Regions from separate parts of the Pseudomonas sp. ZT5P21 genome, predicted to be linked through region 3. Evidence: predicted binding sites of a transcription regulator. Region 3 holds the regulator's gene; each other region holds the start of a gene.
What was found. Region 3 encodes FliA, which starts transcription of late flagellar genes. Its sites were predicted from a motif close to CTAAAGTTTNNNNNNNNNNNGCCGNTAA; they were not measured.

Region 1: the regulator FliA is predicted to act here: its motif matches at 2,057-2,084, upstream of ACYZT9_RS12430 (methyl-accepting chemotaxis protein).
Region 2: the regulator FliA is predicted to act here: its motif matches at 2,397-2,424, upstream of ACYZT9_RS09580 (methyl-accepting chemotaxis protein).

What each region holds. Positions count from the first base shown of each region.
Region 1 is NZ_CM142705.1:2,641,924-2,646,068, forward strand. It holds gene pnuC (nicotinamide riboside transporter PnuC) at 1-119, opposite strand, end outside; gene ACYZT9_RS12430 (methyl-accepting chemotaxis protein) at 295-1,929, opposite strand; gene ACYZT9_RS12435 (undecaprenyl-diphosphate phosphatase) at 2,224-3,054, shown strand; gene ACYZT9_RS12440 (DUF1294 domain-containing protein) at 3,051-3,479, shown strand; gene ACYZT9_RS12445 (MmcQ/YjbR family DNA-binding protein) at 3,476-3,835, opposite strand; gene ACYZT9_RS12450 (LysR substrate-binding domain-containing protein) at 3,832-4,145, opposite strand, start outside.
Region 2 is NZ_CM142705.1:2,091,219-2,095,363, forward strand. It holds partial or broken gene ACYZT9_RS09570 (methyl-accepting chemotaxis protein) at 1-766, opposite strand, end outside; gene ACYZT9_RS09575 (Na+/H+ antiporter family protein) at 959-2,275, shown strand; gene ACYZT9_RS09580 (methyl-accepting chemotaxis protein) at 2,469-4,145, shown strand, end outside.
Region 3 is NZ_CM142705.1:4,199,646-4,203,790, reverse strand. It holds gene flhF (flagellar biosynthesis protein FlhF) at 1-1,252, shown strand, start outside; gene fleN (flagellar synthesis regulator FleN) at 1,369-2,199, shown strand; gene fliA (RNA polymerase sigma factor FliA) at 2,196-2,936, shown strand; gene ACYZT9_RS19475 (chemotaxis response regulator CheY) at 3,104-3,475, shown strand; gene ACYZT9_RS19470 (protein phosphatase CheZ) at 3,498-4,145, shown strand, end outside.

The DNA of each region.
Region 1 (4,145 bases), 1.6 Mb from region 3:
ATCCAACTGTAAAGCGTTACCATGACCAGGCCGATCGGCCAGCACCAGGGATTCTGTTTGACCGTCAACCAGACGGCAGTGACACCGAGGGCAGCGGCAAACAGTTCAAGCCCGGACATGGAGGTTCCTTGGGGAAGACGAAGTAGGGGCCGATTGTACCGAGATTGTACTCATGAGGCTTCTGTGGCGAGCGAGCTTGCTCGCGCTGGGGCGCGTAGCGGCCCCAAAATCTTGCGGCTGCTTCGCACCCCAGCGCGAGCAAGCTCGCTCGCCACAGGGCTTTAGCGTTTCTTGTTACACCCGAAACTGCTTGAGCAACCCGCTCAACTGTTCGCTCAATTCCTTGAGCCGGACGCTGGCCACGCTCGACTGTTGCGCCGCCAGCGCCGTGCTGTGGGACAAACCAGCGGCCTGGGTGACGTTCTGGTTGATGTCCTCGACCACGTGGGTCTGTTGCAGGGTGGCACTGGCGATAGAGGCGTTCAGGCCGTTGAGGTTGCGCAGCGCCTGGCCAATGGCATTCAGGCTCGCGCCAGCGAGGCCGGCCTGTTCGATGGTCAGTTGGGACGCGCGACTGCTGTCGCCAATGACCTTGACCGCCGCTTCGGAGTGGCTCTGCAGGCGCTCGATCATCGACTGGATCTCGGCGGTGGACTTCTGGGTGCGCTGGGCCAACAGGCGAACCTCATCCGCCACGACGGCAAATCCGCGACCTTGCTCGCCGGCACGGGCGGCCTCGATGGCGGCGTTGAGGGCGAGCAGGTTGGTTTGCTCGGCGATGGAGCGGATCACTTCCAGTACGCTGCCGATCTGTGTGCTCTCGGTGGCCAGGGTGCGGATGACTTCCACGGCCTGATCAATGGTGCCAGACAACTTGTCGATCTGTTGCAGGCTGCTGTCGATGTTGACCTGGCCCTGCTGCGCCTGGGATTCGGCATCGCGCATTTCGCTCGCCGCCTGCTCGGCGTTCTTCGCGACATCCTGCACGCCGTACGTCACTTCATTGATGGCCGTAGCCACCAGCTCCATCTGCTGGGATTGCTGCTGACTGCGCTGCTGGGCCTGGGCGGCGTCGTTGCCCAGCTCGCTGGACGACTGGCCCAGAGCGCTGGCGGACACCTGCAATTGACCGATCACCAATCGCAGTTTGGCGGTAAAGGCATTGAAGTGGCGGGCGAGTTGCGTCACTTCATCCTGACCCTGGGTATCGAGGCTGCGTGTCAGGTCGCTTTCGCCGCTGGCAATGTTGGCCATGGCGTTCACGGTTTCCTGGAGTGGGCGCACAATGCTGCGGGCAATCATGATCACCAGCAGCGCCATGATGGAAGCAATCACTAGCCCGACGAGTGAAGCTTTCCAGACCTGGGCGACGAACTCCGCCTGCATGTCATCGATGTACACGCCCGAGCCGATCACCCAGCCCCAGGGTTCGAACAGTTTGACGTAAGAGGTTTTTTCAACCGGATCGCTGGCGCCCGGTTTCGGCCAGCGATAGTCGATCGGGCCGGCGCCTTTGGCTTTGGCGAGCGCGACCATTTCATTGAACACCGCAAACCCGTCCGGGTCGCGGATCGCCGAGAGGTTCTGGCCATCGAGTTTCGGGTTGGCCGGGTGCATGATCATCACCGGCGTCAGGTCGTTGATCCAGAAGTAGTCGTTCTGGTCATAGCGCAGGCCGCGAACGGCAGTCAGCGCCTGTTTCTGCGCGGCCTCGCGCGTGAGCGTGCCGGCCGTTTCCAGGTTGTGGTAATAGTTCAGAATGCCGCTGGCGGTCTGCACCACATGCTGGGTTTTCTGTGCCTTGGCGTGATAAAGGTCTTCGTGAATCTGCTTGAGCATCAACACGCCCAGCGTCAAAAGCATCAGGACGGCCACGATCAAGATGAGCCATAAGCGGCGGCTGATCGACATATTGCGCAAGCTGTTCATAACGCTGTCACTCCGGTTTCTTGTTCTTGTAAAAAATCATCGCCAGCATCCAACCACACTTTGCCGATCGGGCATATCCGACCCAAGTCCTATTACGTGGCAGCGTTAATCGGGCTTGTCTGATAGGATTTCGGCCCCGCGCGGAAAAACCTGAATCCAAGTTGAACGTTCACGGAATTTTTACGGTTTCGTCCGGATTCTGTGCGCGCGGCATCTCAGCTGCGCTGATCGTAGTCAACGAATTTGCATAAATATTAACGGGCATGCGGTGGCGCATCGCTTCTTGGGGGATTGATGGATCTTTGGACTGCCTTGCAGGCATTGATACTTGGGGTTGTAGAAGGGTTGACTGAGTTCCTGCCCATTTCCAGTACCGGACACCAGATCATCGTGGCCGACTTGCTCAATTTCGGTGGTGAACGGGCAATGGCATTCAACATCATTATCCAGCTCGGTGCGATACTGGCGGTGGTGTGGGAGTTTCGCTGCAAGATTTTCGACGTGGTCGTCGGCTTGCCGACGCAGCCCGGCGCTCGACGCTTTACTGCCAACCTGCTGATTGCCTTTCTGCCAGCGGTCGTTTTGGGGGTTATATTCGCCGACCTGATTCACCACTATTTGTTTAATCCGATCACCGTCGCCACGGCGCTGGTGGTGGGTGGCGTGGTGATGTTGTGGGCTGAACGTCGCCAGCATGAGGTGCATGCGTCAAGTGTTGACGAGATGACCTGGAAAGACGCGCTGAAAGTCGGCTTGGCCCAATGCCTGGCGATGATTCCGGGCACTTCACGTTCCGGCTCGACGATCATCGGCGGCTTGCTGTTCGGGCTGTCGCGCAAGACGGCCACCGAGTTTTCGTTTTTTCTGGCGATGCCAACCATGGTCGGTGCGGCGGTGTACTCGGGCTACAAATATCGCGACCTGTTCGTGCCGGCTGATTTTCCGGTGTTCGCGATCGGATTCGTCACTGCGTTCATCTTTGCGATGATTGCCGTTAGAGGCTTGCTCATATTCATTGCCAGCCACAGCTACGCGGCGTTTGCCTGGTACCGCATCGCGTTTGGTCTGGTGATTCTGGCCACGTGGCAGTTTGGCTGGATCGACTGGACCGCGGCCAAGGCATGAATGAGACCCGCGCACGCAACCCATCCGGACGCCAGTCTGCAGGGCAGTTCCAGAACCCACGACTGAAATCGCTGGTGTTTGCGGCCGTGTGCGCGCTGCCGCTGATGGGTTCGTTGTCGTTCTGGTTGCGAGGGGTTTCGCTGATTCCCTTGGCGGCTTACGGCATCGTCAGCGTGTTGTCGTTCTTCCTTTATTGGAGCGACAAGCGCAAGGCCCGCACCGATAGCTGGCGTACGCCCCACAACGTGTTGCATGCGGTGGAACTTGCCGGTGGCTGGCCGGGCGCCTTGCTGGCCCAGCAAGTGTTCCGGCACAAGACGCGCAAGGTGTCGTTTCAGCTGCTGTTCTGGATGATCGTGTTGTTGCACCAGGTTTTCTGGATCGATCAACTGTTTCTGGGTGCAAACCTGCTGGCACTGTTTTAAAGCAGCAATCCGATCTGCGTGCGCTTGGGCAGTTTGCTAACCACCAGTTGATGGGACCGTTGCAACAGGGCTTGCAGTTCTTCAGCGCCCAGCGGGTAGGGCGTTTGCATGATGATCCACTGGGCCCGCGCCAGATACGGCGCTGGATGAATGCCCGGACGGTCGCAATGGCCCAGAAACAGGTCCTTGTCGACCTTGAAGGCAAGGGATTCGCCCCGCAGGTTCTGCAGGGCGAACATCTTGTTCCCGGCAATCGAAAACACCCGCACGCCACCCCACTTGTAGTCTTCCCGCGCACCCGGCAGCGAAATGCAGAACTGTGCGACGTCCTCTTCGCTCATGCGTCCAGCCTTCATATCAGTCGGTCCCCACAGGCATTGAATGATTCGATCAAGTGGTCGAGCCAGGCGCGTACGGCCGGCATCACCCCGCGCCGGTGAGGGTAGACCGCTTGCAGCCAGCCGCCAGGCAATGACCAATCCTGCAGCAATTGCACCAGCGCGCCGCTTTCCAGTTCCTCTTCGCAGTACATCATCGGCAGCATGGTAAAGCCCTGGCCGGCGAGGGCGCAGGCTCTGCGCACGATGAAGTCGTCGATGCCCAGCCGGGCTTCGAGCGTGAGCTCATGACTTTTACCCTGTTGATCGAGCATGCGGATATGCACCA
Region 2 (4,145 bases), 2.1 Mb from region 3:
GCTTTTTGCTCGCGCCCTGACTGATTGCTTGCAGGCTGTTCAGGTTGATGTCCACCGATAGCGAAGCGATGACTTTGCCGTTGACCATCAGCGGGAACACGATGCTGGTCATCAGCACGTTTTGGCCGTCGATCACATAGAAGTAGGGTTCGATCACGCAGGGCTTGAGCGAAGTGCGCGGGCAGGTGAACCAGGCATTGGCAGGTTCGCCACTGGGGCCGGCGCGGGTGTCGGCCAAGTCAGTTTCGGGCAGCGCCATGGACGTCAACTCGCCCGGCGTCGCCTGCGACCAGTAGAGCGCGAAACGGCCCTTATCGTTACTGCCCAGCTCCGCCTGGCCGGCGAACAGGTCGTCCTTGCCGTCCAGCGCATTGGGTTCGAACACCAGGGACAGGCCGAGCAACTCCGGGTTGGCTTGCAGCGCGGATTTGACCTGACGGGTCAGGTCTTCGCGCAGGTCGAAGGCATCGAGAAAGCGCTTTTCGGCCTGGTCACGCAGGAATAAGACCTGACGCGAAAAGCCGTGGCCATATTGATAGGCGTCCATGAACTGCTGGCGAATGTTCAGAGCCTGATTTTCGCCTTGAGATTCGATCCGGGCCTGAGCGGCTTCCGTGAGCATCTCCATGCTCGACGCTTTCACCAGCTCGGAGCTGTGCTCCATGCGGTACAGCGAAAGACCTACCAGCAAGGTCACGATACCCGCCAGGCACAGCCCGGCCAGCAGGGTGATTTTCCATTGAATGGAAAGTTGTCTGAGCGACATGGAGACGTCCTTATTCGATAAATATCTTAGACTTTGCACTATAACGGCGCACGAACGACTTTCTTGAGGCTTGCAGCCTGCGCGCGCTTGCTTCAAAGTGCGCGCCCTCTAATAAAACCCATTCCTTGATCCGCTGGCGGCTCTTCGCAGACTGCCGGCCGGGCTCATTTCGCTTGCCTTGAGGTAACGATGATTAATGCTGTAATTGCCGCGGTCGGCGTCATGCTGGTGCTCAGCCTGTCCCGCGTGCACGTTGTGATCGCGCTGATTATCGGCGCGCTGGTGGGTGGCCTGACCGGTGGTCTGGGCATCGACGCCACCCTGAAAGCGTTCAACAGCGGCCTCGGCGACGGGGCGACGGTGGCGTTGTCTTATGCTTTGCTCGGCGCCTTCGCGGTGGCGATTGCCAAGTCCGGACTGGCCCATGCGCTGGCGGACAAGGCCCTGGCCATGGTCGATCGCCAGCACGCCAGCGGTGGTGGCTCGGTCAAGTGGCTGTTAATCGGTTTGCTGGGAGGAGTGGCCATCGCTTCCCAGAATATTCTACCGATACATATCGCGTTTATTCCGCTGCTGGTGCCGCCATTGTTGTATGTGCTGACCAAGCTGCAACTGGACCGGCGCCTGATTGCCTGCGTCATGACCTTCGGTCTGATCACGCCGTACATGTTCCTGCCGGTGGGTTTTGGCAATATCTTCCTGAATGAAATTCTGCTGGCCAACGTGGCCCGCAGCGGCGTTGATATCAGCGGTATCAACGTCACCCATGCCATGGGCATTCCGGCGTTGGGCATGGTGGTGGGTCTGGCGGCAGCCTTTGTCAGTTACCGCAAGAAGCGCGTCTATGACCTGGCAAAGATCGAGCAGGTCGAGCAGGTCGCGGTGCAGTACAACCCGCTGAGCCTGATGGTCGCGGGTGTGGCCATCGCGGCGGCGTTCATTATCCAGCTGCTGCTGGACTCGATGATCATCGGCGCACTGGTGGGGTTTCTGATCTTCTCGGTGTCGGGCATCGTGAAGTGGCGCGACACCGACGATCTGTTCACCGAAGGCATGAAGATGATGGCGATGATCGGCTTCATCATGATCGCTGCCTCGGGGTTTGCCGAGGTGATAAAAGCCACCGGCCAGGTGCAAACCCTGGTTGAAGCGTCGGCGTCGTGGATCGGTCACAGCAAAGCCATCGGCGCGTTGTTGATGTTGCTGGTCGGTCTGCTGGTGACCATGGGCATCGGCTCGTCGTTTTCCACCGTTCCGATTCTGGCAGCGATTTTCGTACCGTTGTGTGTGCAGCTGGGTTTCAGCCCGATCGCCATCGTGTGCATCGTCGGCACTGCCGGTGCGTTGGGCGACGCCGGTTCGCCGGCCTCGGACTCGACGCTGGGCCCGACCTCCGGCCTGAACATCGACGGCCAGCATCACCATATCTGGGACACCGTGGTTCCGACATTCCTGCATTACAACCTGCCGTTGCTGGCGTTCGGCTGGGTGGCCGCGATGGTGCTCTAAACACGGCCCCCCTGTGGGAGCGAGCTTGCTCGCGATAGCGGTCTGTCAGTCACATCAATTCTGAATTTACCGCCGTCATCGCGAGCAAGCTCGCTCCCACAGGGTCTCAGTGTGAAGCTGGCTCAACTTTTGGTTTCGCGTGCCGTTAAAACCTTTAACCACGCCAATAAAATAAAAAAAGAGTGAACCTGTCATGCGCATGAGCCTGAAGGCTAAAGTCCTGTCCCTTGCCGTCCTCCCGGTGCTGCTCTTTGCGCTGGTCATAAGCCTGACCACGGTGTTCGTACTGCAGGAACAAGCCCGCAAGGAAGTCGAGGACACCCGTCAGCGCCTGCTCAGCGATGCCAAGGCCACCCTGCAAAGTTATGTGGCCGTGGCCATGACGGCGATCAAACCGCTCTACGATGCAGCTGCCCCGGGTGATAACGCAGCGCGAGCGCAGGCGATCAAATTGCTGTCGAGCATCAGCTACGGCAAGGATGGCTACTTCTTCGGCTACGACTCCAACACCGTGCGCCTGTTCAAGGCCAGCAGCCCCGAAGGCGTGGGCCAGAGTTTTAAGGACAACCGTGATCCGAACGGCGTCTACGTCAACCGAGATTTGGTGAAAGTCGCCAAGGACGGCACTCATTACCTGCACTACAGCTCGACATTGCCCGGCAACACTCAGGTGCTGGTGCCGAAACTCGGCTACACCGAATACCTGCCGAAGTGGGACATGGCCGTCGGCACCTCGGTCAACCTCGACGGTATCGAGGCGCAAGTGGCGGTGGTCGAGGCCAAGGTTCAGGAGCGCATGGAAGGCGTGTTGCTGAGCATCATCGGCATCGCCGTGGTGGTGCTGTTGCTGATCGCCGTCGCCGGCATGCTGCTGGCCAACACCATCCTGCGTCCGCTGAACCTGATGAAAGCCAACCTCGATGACATCGCGGCGGGCGAGGGCGACCTGACGCGGCGCCTGACCATCACCAGCCAGGACGAGCTCGGCCAGCTCGCGGGTTCGTTCAACCGTTTTGTCGACAAGATCCACGGTCTGGTGCGTCAGATCACTGAAATGACGTCGCAGCTGACCGGGCTGGTGAATCAGGTGTCCGATCAGGCCCAGCGCTCTGATCAAGCAATGGAGCGTCAGCGTCACGAGACCGATCAGGTCGCCACGGCGATCAACCAGATGTCGGCTGCCGCGCAAGAAGTGGCCAAAAGTGCGCAAAACGCCGCCGTCGCCGCTCAGCAAACTGACGAAGAAGGCCAGGCCGCCAAGCGTGTGGTGGCGGGCAGCATCGTGAAGATTCATGCGTTGGTGGACGATATTCGCAGCAGCGGCGTGTCCCTCGACAGCCTGCAAAAGGACGTGTCATCGATTGTCAGCGTGCTCGGGGTGATTCGTTCGATTGCCGAGCAGACCAACCTGTTGGCGCTCAACGCTGCGATCGAAGCGGCCCGTGCCGGGGAGGCCGGTCGCGGTTTTGCGGTGGTGGCCGACGAGGTGCGGGCGCTGGCGAGTCGCACGCAAATCAGCACCCAGGAAATTCAGGGCATGATCGATCGCTTGCAGGCCGGCACTCAATCAGCGGTGGAAGCGATGCGCCGTTCCAGCGAGGCCGGCGACGGCACCTCGGCCCAAGCCAATGAAGCGGGTGCCTCGCTCGACACCATGGCCCAGCTGATCGGCACCATCAATTCGATGAACGCGCAGATCGCCAGTGCCGCCGAAGAGCAGACCGCCGTGGCCGAAGAAATCAACCGCAGCGTGCACCAGATCGCGGTGGCCGTGGACAACGTGGCCGACGAAACCCAACTCGGCGCCCAGACGTCCCGCAGCCTGGCGGATCTTGGTCGGCGTTTGGGCAGTTTGGTCGGACAGTTCAGG
Region 3 (4,145 bases):
CGCCATCATTGGCAACCGCCGGATCGCCGGTGGTGTGGAGCTGACGGCTGCCCTGGATTACAAACTGTCGGCGCTGGCCCCGCGTGTTCCGAACATGGAACTCGAGGACGAGCTGCGCAAGACCCAGTCGCGGATCGTGACCGCCCAGGCCGAACTGAGCCTGCGTAGCGAGGGCGAGAGCGACAAAGCCACCAATCGCCAGTTGTTCGCCGGCCTGCCGTTGACCGCCGCCGAGCCGCTGATCGAACCGACTTACACCGAACCCCGCCGTGCAGCGCCGGCCCCTGCGCCAGTCTCCGCCGGTGTCGATCCGCGGGCGTTCGACTCGATGCGTTTCGAACTCAACAGCCTGCGCGAACTGATGGAAGTGCAACTCGGTTCGCTGGCCTGGAACCAGTTGCAAGGCAGTCGTCCGGCCCAGGCCAACCTGTGGCGCCGCCTGCAACGGATCGGTTTATCCGGCCCGTTGTCCCGCGACCTGCTGGCGATGATTACCGACATTGAAGAACCTCGCCAGGCCTGGCGCATGTTGTTGGCGCACCTGGCGCGGATGATTGCCACACCGGAAGTCGAGCCGCTGGAAGAGGGCGGTGTGATTGCCATGGTCGGTCCTGCCGGCATGGGCAAGACCACCACTCTGGCCAAACTCGCGGCCCGTTACGTGCTCAAGTACGGCGCGCAGAACATCGCGCTGGTGAGCATGGACAGCTACCGCATCGGTGCTCAGGAACAACTCAAGACCCTGGGTCGGATCCTCAACGTGTCGGTAACGCACGTCGACCCGGGCCAGTCTCTGGTGCAGGCGCTGGAGCCTTTGCTGCGCAAGCGTGTGGTGCTGATCGATACGGCGGGCCTTCAGGCCAGCGATCCGGCACTGCGCATGCAGCTCGAGAGCCTGGCCGGTCGTGGCATCAAATCAAAAAATTATCTGGTTCTGGCAACCACCAGCCAGAAACAGGTTCTAACCGCCGCTTATCACAGTTACAAGCGCTGCGGGCTCGCTGGCTGCATCCTGACTAAACTGGATGAAACAGCAAGCTTGGGCGAGGTGTTGAGCCTGGCAATCAGTCATGAGTTACCGGTGGCTTACCTGACCGATGGGCCGCGGATTCCGGATGATTTGCATCTGCCGCGGCGTCATCAATTGGTCAGCCGCGCCGTCAGCGTGCAAATGCAGGAAGAACCCAGCGAAGAAGCCATGGCTGACATGTTCGCTGATATTTACCACAGCCCGACCAAGCAGGTCGGCTGAGGTATTAATGAACAGTTTTTGTACCTACATCGATGGTCTGCCATGCATTGTTCCGTTTGTGAACGCGCAGCCAGTAATGTGGCCTCCGTCTATGCAAGACAAGGTAAAGAAATAACATGGGCAGCATGCATCCCGTACAGGTGATCGCGGTGACCGGCGGCAAAGGTGGCGTCGGGAAGACTAACGTGTCAGTGAACTTGTCCCTGGCTCTAGCTGAGCTCGGCCGGCGCGTCATGCTGCTGGACGCTGATCTGGGGCTGGCGAATGTCGACGTCCTGCTGGGACTGACACCCAAACGCACCCTGGCCGACGTGATCGAAGGCCGCTGTGAGCTGCGCGACGTGTTGTTGCAAGGCCCCGGCGGCATCCGCATCGTCCCGGCCGCATCCGGCACTCAGAGCATGGTGCATCTGAGCCCGGCGCAGCACGCTGGCTTAATCCAGGCGTTCAGCGATATTGGCGACAACCTCGACGTCCTGGTGATCGACACCGCCGCGGGTATTGGTGACTCTGTAGTCAGTTTCGTTCGCGCCGCGCAAGAAGTCTTGCTGGTGGTCTGCGACGAGCCGACCTCGATCACCGACGCCTATGCACTGATCAAGCTGCTGAACCGCGACTACGGCATGAACCGCTTCCGGGTCCTGGCCAATATGGCCCAGAGCCCGCAGGAAGGTCGCAACCTGTTCGCCAAGTTGACCAAGGTCACGGATCGCTTCCTCGACGTCGCCTTACAATACGTCGGTGCGGTGCCGTACGACGAAAGCGTGCGCAAGGCCGTTCAGAAGCAGCGTGCGGTCTATGAAGCTTTTCCGCGTTCCAAGTGCTCCCTGGCCTTCAAGGCCATCGCGCAAAAGGTCGATACCTGGCCGCTGCCCGCCAACCCGCGCGGGCACCTGGAGTTTTTCGTCGAGCGCCTCGTGCAACAAACGGCAGGACCCGTGCTATGACAGCCAGCGGTTACAACCTTTACAAGAAATCGGCACGTGACGCGCAGTACGAGCTGATCGAGCGTTACGCGCCACTGGTCAAACGCATTGCTTACCACTTGTTGGCGCGATTGCCCGCCAGTGTCCAGGTCGAAGACCTGATCCAGGCCGGCATGATCGGCCTGCTTGAAGTGTCGACCAAATACGACGCCAGCAAAGGCGCGAGTTTCGAGACGTACGCGGGCATACGAATCCGCGGCGCCATGCTCGATGAAGTCCGCAAGGGAGACTGGGCGCCACGTTCGGTCCACCGCAATACCCGCATGGTCAGCGACGCAATTCGCTCGATTGAAGCTAAAACCGGCCGTGACGCTAAAGATCACGAAGTTGCGGCCGAACTCCAATTGAGTCTCGACGATTACTACGGGATTTTGAACGACACCTTGGGCAGCCGGTTATTCAGTTTCGACGATCTCTTGCAGGACGGCGAACACGAAGGGCTGCACGAGGATGGCGCGAGTGCTCATCTCGAGCCGTCACGCGATCTGGAAGATGAACGCTTCCAGGCGGCGCTGGCGGACGCGATTGCCAATTTGCCGGAGCGTGAGCGACTGGTGTTGGCGCTGTACTACGACGAAGAGTTGAATCTCAAGGAAATCGGTGAAGTCCTGGGGGTCAGCGAATCTCGGGTCAGCCAGTTACACAGCCAGTGCGCGGCCCGTTTGCGGGGGCGTTTGGGGGAGTGGCGAGCGCGCTGAAGGCAGTGTGGGGACACTGCGAACGTGGCTGGTGTGGTGTTTAACTGCGCCGGTTTCGATCTGTTGTGCTCCAGACAGTCATCGAGTGCTTTGCCGGATTGATTGAAATGGCGCGTCCAGGTGCTGGGCGCGTTTAAGACTGCTTGGAGGTCGAATTGGACAAGAACATGAAAATCCTCATCGTTGATGACTTCTCAACGATGCGGCGGATCATAAAAAACCTGTTGCGTGACCTTGGGTTCACCAACACGGTCGAGGCTGACGATGGCACCACTGCCATTCCGGTTCTCAACAGCGGAAGCATCGACTTTCTGGTAACGGACTGGAACATGCCTGGCATGACCGGTATCGATCTGCTGCGTCACGTGCGCGCCGATGAAAAGCTCAAGCACCTGCCGGTGCTGATGGTGACCGCTGAAGCCAAGCGCGAGCAGATCATCGAAGCGGCCCAGGCCGGTGTTAACGGCTATGTGGTCAAGCCCTTCACGGCCCAGGCGTTGAAAGAAAAAATCGAGAAGATTTTCGAACGCATCGGTTGAGAAACTGCGCCACGGGGGAGCTATGGACCATAACGAATCTTCACAGGGCGATTTTGAATCGACCCTGAAAAAACACGCGGTCGAGCTGGTCGAAAGCCTTGAAAAAGGCAAGTTCGGCGACGCTGTGCAACTGATCCATGAGCTCAATCAGACCCGTGACCGCGGCCTGTATCAGGAAGTGGGCAAGCTCACTCGCGAGCTGCACAGCGCGATCGTCAATTTCCAGATTGACCCGCACATGCCGCAAGCCGAGGAAGTGTCCCAAATCACGGATGCCACCGAGCGTCTGGGTTACGTTGTGAAGCTGACCGAGGCTGCCGCCAACCGCACCATGGATCTGGTCGAAAACTCCACGCCGCTGGTCAACAGCCTGAGCGATGAAGCGCAGGCGCTGAGCACGGACTGGGGACGCTTCATGCGTCGCGAAGTCGGGGCTGAAGAGTTCCGCGAGCTGGCACGGCGTGTCGACGGTTTCCTGGCACGCAGCAGCACGGACAATCGCGCGGTGTCGAGCAACCTCAATGACATTTTGCTCGCCCAGGATTACCAGGACCTCACCGGTCAGGTGATCAAGCGGGTGACCCAATTGGTCACCGAAGTAGAAAGCAACCTGCTCAAGCTCGTACTCATGGCCAGTCATGTGGACCGCTTTGCGGGCATCGAACATGAC